Regions from separate parts of the Paraburkholderia sp. CHISQ3 genome, predicted to be linked through region 2. Evidence: predicted binding sites of a transcription regulator. Region 2 holds the regulator's gene; the other holds the start of a gene.
The links. The regulator LexA, encoded in region 2, represses DNA repair genes until DNA is damaged. The targets are predictions, from matches to a motif close to ACTGTATNNNNATACAGT.
Positions count from the first base shown of each region.

Region 1: the regulator LexA is predicted to act here: its motif matches at 1,952-1,969, upstream of M0D65_RS04635 (ATP-dependent helicase).

Region 1 covers NZ_JALPRG010000002.1:207,723-211,129, reverse strand. Annotated here, with positions in the region: gene M0D65_RS04655 (MATE family efflux transporter) at 1-280, opposite strand, end outside; gene M0D65_RS04650 (RNA-binding S4 domain-containing protein) at 471-689, opposite strand; gene M0D65_RS04645 (hypothetical protein) at 986-1,453, shown strand; gene M0D65_RS04640 (hypothetical protein) at 1,495-1,749, shown strand; gene M0D65_RS04635 (ATP-dependent helicase) at 2,012-3,407, shown strand, end outside.
Region 2 covers NZ_JALPRG010000010.1:299,316-302,722, forward strand. Annotated here, with positions in the region: gene M0D65_RS23915 (universal stress protein) at 1-133, shown strand, start outside; gene M0D65_RS23920 (DUF2939 domain-containing protein) at 174-818, opposite strand; gene M0D65_RS23925 (hypothetical protein) at 836-1,174, opposite strand; gene lexA (transcriptional repressor LexA) at 1,196-1,846, opposite strand; gene M0D65_RS23935 (sulfate ABC transporter substrate-binding protein) at 2,146-3,186, shown strand; gene cysT (sulfate ABC transporter permease subunit CysT) at 3,379-3,407, shown strand, end outside.

The DNA.
Region 1 (3,407 bases), on a different contig from region 2:
GCGAGACGCTGACACTGACCGAGGTCAGCACGCCCTGCAGCAGCGTGACCACGGTGAAGAACAGATTCGCGCCGAGGCCGCCGGCTGCGAGCGCATCGGCGCCGAGCGAGCCGAGCAGCACGGTATCGGTCACGCTCATCGCCATCTGCGAGAGCTGCGCAATGGCAAGCGGTGCGGCGAGACGAGCGGTGTCGGCGGCATGGCGCGACAGCGACGGGGGCGCCGAGACGGCGCGCGAAAAGGCGGAACGGCCCGGTTGGGGTTGGCCGGTGTGGGTCATGGTTGGCCTGCAAATAGAAGCGGACGACACGGGCGACGCCGGTGTCGTGATTGATCAGTGTTTTCCGCTGAAGCTGACAAGATGACAGCTTATTGCCTGCGCGCTCCGTTGTCGATCAACAGGCACACTTTTGGTGCGGGTTTGGCGAGGAGGCTGAAGGCGCGCCGCACGCTGGCGAAGTTTGCGCCCGCTACGCCTCGTGTACCGCGATGCGCGTGTCGCCCAGCAGCACGACCTGGCCCGCGCGGATTTTGCACGTTTTGCGCAGTTCGACCTGGCCGTCGACCAGCACTTCGCCGGCGGCGACACGCACCTTGGCGGAGCCGCCGCTGTCCGCGAGGCCTGTGATCTTCAGGAGATTGTGCAACTCGACGTAGTCGCCGGTCAGCGTGAAATCGAGGTTGGGCATGGCGTGTGCGACTGGAAAGCGGAACGGGTTCGCATCATAAGCCAGACGCCGGACGGATGCTTGTCCCAAGCGGCTTTGTGCGGTCTCACCGGCAAATGCAAGCAGATGTTATGCAGATGTCAGGAAATGAAACGTTCCGTAACACTGCCTGTTTTTCGCGAACTTCACTCGATACGGTCCGTCTGTGGGAATAACTGCTGCGCTTTTGCGGCGGTTCACAGAAACGATCGGGTGTCGCTGGCGCCGAGGGCCAGTGGCTACAACGCCCGATCGCGACAACCTTGGAGAGGATAGCCATGACTCAGATTCGTTCGCTACTGATCGGTACCGCCCTGACCGCCGCGTTGAGCACGCTCGCTACCGGCGCCGCACTGGCGCAGACCGCCGCGCCGCCGGCCCCTGATGTCGCGGGTCAGGCACAGATGCAGGCGCCGGCCGCGCAGGGTGGTGGGCAGGGTGGTGAAATGCCGCCCGCCGCACCGGCCGCCGCCGGTATCGAGCAGCCCGTCACGCCCGCTCCGCAGCGCCTGACCGCTTCCAGCCCGACTGACCCGCTGGTGCAAAAGCGTAACGCCGACGCGCAGGCGAATGCCAACTACAGCGCTTCGAAGAAGGCATCGAAGACCGAGTACAAGCAGCAGGTGCATGACGCGAAGGTGAATCGCAAGGCCGACAAGCAGGCCGCGAACAACGAGATGAAGGCCGACATGAAGGGCACGCCGGCTCAAGCTGCGACGCCAGGCCCGGATAGCGGGCAGCACTAAGCCGCGCGATGCTCACCGTCATGCAAAGGAGGAACCCATTCATGAACAAGCTGATTAGTACGCTCGGTGTGGCGCTGGTCGCAGGTTGCCTGTCGGCGGCAGCCGTCGCGCAGTCGCACGATCCGGTGTCGGAGCCCACGACGCATGCCGATAAAAAGGCGGCGAAGGCCCAGGCGAAGGCGGACCATAAAACCTCGGTCGCGCAGGCGAAGGCCGACAAACAGCAGGCCGACGCGCAAGCCGACGCAGACAAGGCGACCGCCGACGCGAAAGAGAAGGACGCGAAGAAGGAATAGCGAGGTGCGGGGAGAAGCCGCTTGAAGTCTGAGCTTTCTCCTTCGCGTCACGCATGTGCCACGAGCGGCCCGGAGCACGTCAGTGTCCGGGCCGCTTTTTTGCGCCCGTGTTCGCGGGCTGGATGGCCTTGCATCGCGTGTGGTTGCGTCGTCGGGCAAGCGGCCGGCGACGGCTCAGGAAATAGGGCGCTTGCCGCCGAAGGTTGTATGGATATACAGTATCCGTCGCTCACCACTCTCACCACTCTCGCCACTGCCTACCGTGCTCTCCGTCGCCGATTCCCCGCTACCCAACACCGCCGCCTGGCTCGCGAAGCTCAACGACGCGCAGCGCGAAGCCGTCGAGTACGGCACCGCCGATGCAACCCAGCCGCCGGGCGCGCTGCTGGTCATCGCTGGCGCGGGGTCCGGCAAGACCAATACGCTCGCGCACCGCGTCGCGCAGCTGATCGTGAAGGGCGCCGACCCGCGGCGCATTCTGCTGTTGACCTTTTCGCGCCGTGCCGCGCAGGAAATGACCCGGCGCGTGACACGCATCGCGGGTGCTGCGCTCGGCACGCGTGCGGTGGCCGCGCAGGGCCTGACGTGGTCCGGCACGTTCCATAGCGTCGGCGCGCGGCTGCTGCGCGAATACGCCGAGCGGATCGACCTGTCGCCGGCGTTCACGATCAACGATCGCGAAGATTCCGCCGACCTGATGAATCTCGTGCGCCACGAACTCGGCCTGTCCGCGAAGGAGCGGCGCTTTCCATCCAAGAGCACCTGCTTCGCGATCTACTCGCGCGTCGTGAACACCGGTGCCACGCTCGCGGACGTGCTGGCTCAGGCGTTTCCGTGGTGCTGCGAATGGGAAGCAGACCTGCGCATGCTGTTCGCCGCCTACGTCGACGCGAAGCAGAAGCAAAGCGTGCTCGACTACGACGACCTGCTGCTGTACTGGTCCTACGTCGCCGCCGAACCATCCATCGCCGCCGATCTGTCGAGCCGCTTCGATCACGTGCTCGTCGACGAATACCAGGACACCAATCGTCTGCAGGCGTCGATCCTGCTCGCGCTGAAACCCGACGGGCGTGGCCTGACCGTAATCGGCGACGACGCGCAGTCGATCTATTCGTTTCGCGGCGCGACGATACGCAACATCCTCGACTTCCCCACGCATTTTGATCCGCCCGCGAAGCAGGTGACGCTCGAGCGTAACTACCGCTCGACACAACCGATCCTCGCCGCATCGAACGCGGTCATCGATCTCGCGGCCGAACGCTTCACGAAGAACCTGTGGACCGACAAGGCGTCCGCGCAGCGCCCACGTCTCGTCACCGTCGAGGACGAAGCGGCACAGGCCCGCTATGTGGTCGAGCAGGTGCTCGAAGCGCGCGAAGGCGGCATGACGCTGAAGGCCCAAGCCGTGCTGTTTCGTGCGGCCCATCACAGTGCAGCGCTCGAAATCGAACTGATGAGACGCAACATTCCGTTCGTGAAATTTGGCGGGCTGAAGTTTCTCGATGCAGTGCATGTGAAGGACATGCTGGCGGTGCTGCGCTGGGCGGAGAATCCGCGCGACCGGGTCGCGGGGTTTCGCGTGATGCAACTGCTGCCCGGGGTCGGGCCGGCTACTGCTGGGCGCGTGCTGGATCAGGTGGCTGCTCATGCGGGTGTAC
Region 2 (3,407 bases):
ACATCGATGCCGTACTGGCCTGTCGCGTTGGTGGATGGGTGCGGGTAACACGCCGCTGCTAGACCGCGTGTCGTGCAGCATCCTGGTGGCGTGTTCATCGGTGCAAGAGCAGCAACAACAAGAGGCTGCCTGAATCTCGGAGGCAATGCATGCAGACGGCACTAGCGTTCGAACTAGCGTCCGTTCAGATCGACGGCGGATAGCTTCCACGAAAACAGACCGTCGCGATGCAGAATGGCTGAGTAACGTGTATCGCCTACGCCGTGCCGATACGTGATGACGAATTCATTCAGCCCGCGATAGCCGGCAGTGGTTTGCGGCGGCTGCGGGGGCTGTGTTGAAGGCGGTGTCGTACCACCGGGCGCCGGCGCAACGTCGGTTGCCGGGCTCGCCGCAGTTTGAGACGGCGCAGGGGGCCGCTCGCCGGGTTCACCGCGCGGCGGTATACCGTTCAGCAACGCGGCAACGCCATCCGGTGTTGCATACGCATCGACCAGCGGACCAATCAATGCCACACCGATCATCGCGCCCAATGCGGCGAGTGGATTGCCGTTGCTCTTCGCATCGAGCCGTTGCGCGAGCAGGGCAGTGACCTGCTGTTTCAGGCTTTCGCGCAACGCGGGGAAATCGACGTATTGGTCGACGGTTGCCGCATCGCGTGCGTCGGCGGCGCGCTTCAACCGGTCGAGCGTCATATAAGGCGACGCGTAGCTGAACCCCAGGATCGCGACGATCGCAATCACGATCACGACGATAACCAGTGGTTTGCGGATGCTGCCTTGCTGCGATCCGCGTCTACCGTTGACTGTCCCTGCCATTGCCTGCCGTTCTCCGTTTATTCGAACAGCGCACCCTGAATGCCGGCACGTTCTTCGGCGATCGCACGATCAATCATCCGGCATACGGCATCCATCGTACCGACCATGATGAGTCGCTTCGACCCATGGTACACGCGCACCGGAGCACGACGCGCCGGTTCGACGTTGAGACCCGCATTCAGCGACACGCGAGCGAATGCCGGCAACGACGACGGCAGGATGGACGAGCTAGTGGGAGCTTCATCGAACAGCGATGGCGCACCGTCTGCTTCGAGCGGGGCACACGGGACGACACCGCGCAAATGGCGCAGACGTCCGAACTGGCGGAAAGGCAGCAGGCGGGCAAGGCGTTCCATGAATCTCTCCAGACGACAGGTTCAGAATTCGGTAGGCCGGATCAGCCCTACCGCGATGCCTTCGAGCGCGAAGTCGTCGCTCCCGGCTTCGACAAAGATGTTTTCGTAGTCGGGGTTCTCGGCGATCAGCTCAATGCCGTTCGGTCGCCGCTTCAGACGCTTCACCGTCACGTCGTCGCCAAGCCGCGCGATGATGATCTGGCCGTCTTTCGCCTCGCTTTTTTTCTGCACCGCGAGCAGATCGCCGTCGAAGATACCGGCGTCGCGCATCGACAGCCCGCGCACCTTGAGCAGGTAGTCCGGCTTGCTCGAAAAGAGCGCCGGGTCGCAGGCGTAGTGCTGGGAGATATGTTCCTGGGCGAGGATCGGGCTACCTGCCGCGACGCGGCCGACCAGCGGCAGCGACAGTTGCATCAGGCTCGCATGTGGCAGCGTGAACTGATGCGGTGCGTCGTCGAGGTTGCGTACCAGACGGATACCGCGCGACGCGCCCGCCGCCAGTTCGATCACGCCTTTGCGTGCAAGCGCCCGCAGGTGCTCTTCTGCGGAATTGGCCGAGCTGAAGCCCAGCTCGGCGGCGATCTCCGCCCGCGTGGGTGGGAAGCCGGTGCGCTCGATTGCGCGCTGGATCAGTTCGAAAACCTGTTGCTGTCGTGCGGTGAGTTTGGTCATAGCGCCACTGTATGGATAGACAGGTGACTGTATTTTTATACAGTATTCGGCACATATCAAGCGTTACTTTAAGTTCGTCCTCTAGAGGGGCCGCTGCAGCACCGCAATTGGCTGCCAAAACACCCATTTGCATGCCGCAACGCCGCGCCCAGCCGCCATTACCACTTTTGAGTATTAAAGAATGAGGAAACATTATTTTTAATGATGTAAGCCGTTCGATAGACTGGCCTCGACCTGATCGTCATCAGGCGCACAACAACATACATAGCCAGCACAACCACACCGCACGGAGAAACTGGATGGTCTATCGCATTACGGGGTTTGCAGACAGGACGAAACATCTCGTTGCCGCACTGGCGCTGGGCGCCGCGGCAGCAGTCGGCATCGTGTCGCACGCACAGGCGGCGGATACGACGCTGCTGAACGTGTCGTACGACCCGACACGCGAGCTGTATCAGGACATCAACCAGGCATTCGGCAAGCAGTGGAAGGCGCAGACCGGCGAAACGATTACCTTCAAGCAGTCGCACGGCGGCTCGGGCGCACAGGCGCGCTCGGTGCTGGACGGCTTGCAGGCGGACGTCGTGACGCTCGCGCTGGCCTACGACATCGACGCGCTCGCGAACAAGGGCCTGCTCGACAAGAACTGGCAGAAGCGTCTGCCCGACAACGCGTCGCCCTACACGTCGACGATCGTGTTTCTTGTCCGTAAGGGCAACCCGAAGCAGATCAAGGACTGGAACGACCTGACGAAGCCGGGCGTATCGATCGTCACGCCGAACCCGAAGACCTCGGGCGGCGCGCGCTGGAACTATCTCGCTGCGTGGGCCTATGCACTGCATCAGCCGGGCGGCAACGAGCAGACAGCCAAGGAATTCGTCTCGAAGCTCTATAAGAATGCGGGCGTGCTCGACTCGGGTGCGCGCGGTGCGACGACGAGCTTCGTGCAACGCGGGATCGGCGATGTGCTGATCGCATGGGAAAACGAAGCGTTCCTGTCGCTGAAGGAATTCGGTCCGGACAAGTTTGAGATTGTCGTGCCGTCGGTGAGCATTCTGGCTGAGCCGCCGGTTGCCGTGGTCGACAAGGTCGTCGAGAAGCATGGCACGCGCAAGCTTGCCGAGGCCTACCTGAACTTCCTGTATAGCCAGGAAGGTCAGGAGATCGCTGCAAAGAACTTCTACCGTCCGCGTTCGAATAAGGTGCCGGCCGCGCTGACCGACAAGTTTCCGAAGCTGAAGCTGTACACGGTCGACGATACGTTCGGCGGCTGGACGAACGCACAGAAGACGCATTTTGCCGACGGTGGCGTGTTCGATTCGATCTACGCGCCGCAGTGAAGTGCAAGCCGTCAGATCGTAGAGCATAAAGACAGGCAGACCGCGGAGAACCGGCAGCAGCCGATGTAACGACGCGGTGACATCAGGCAAGCGCGCCCCCGGGCGCGCTTTTCGGCCAGATGGAACCGCGTCGTTGCATCGCTCGCCGGACCCGACAGGTCTGCAGCGGATAACCCTGACAGAGCATTGAGCATGACGACGTTCACCTTCCGCAAACCGAG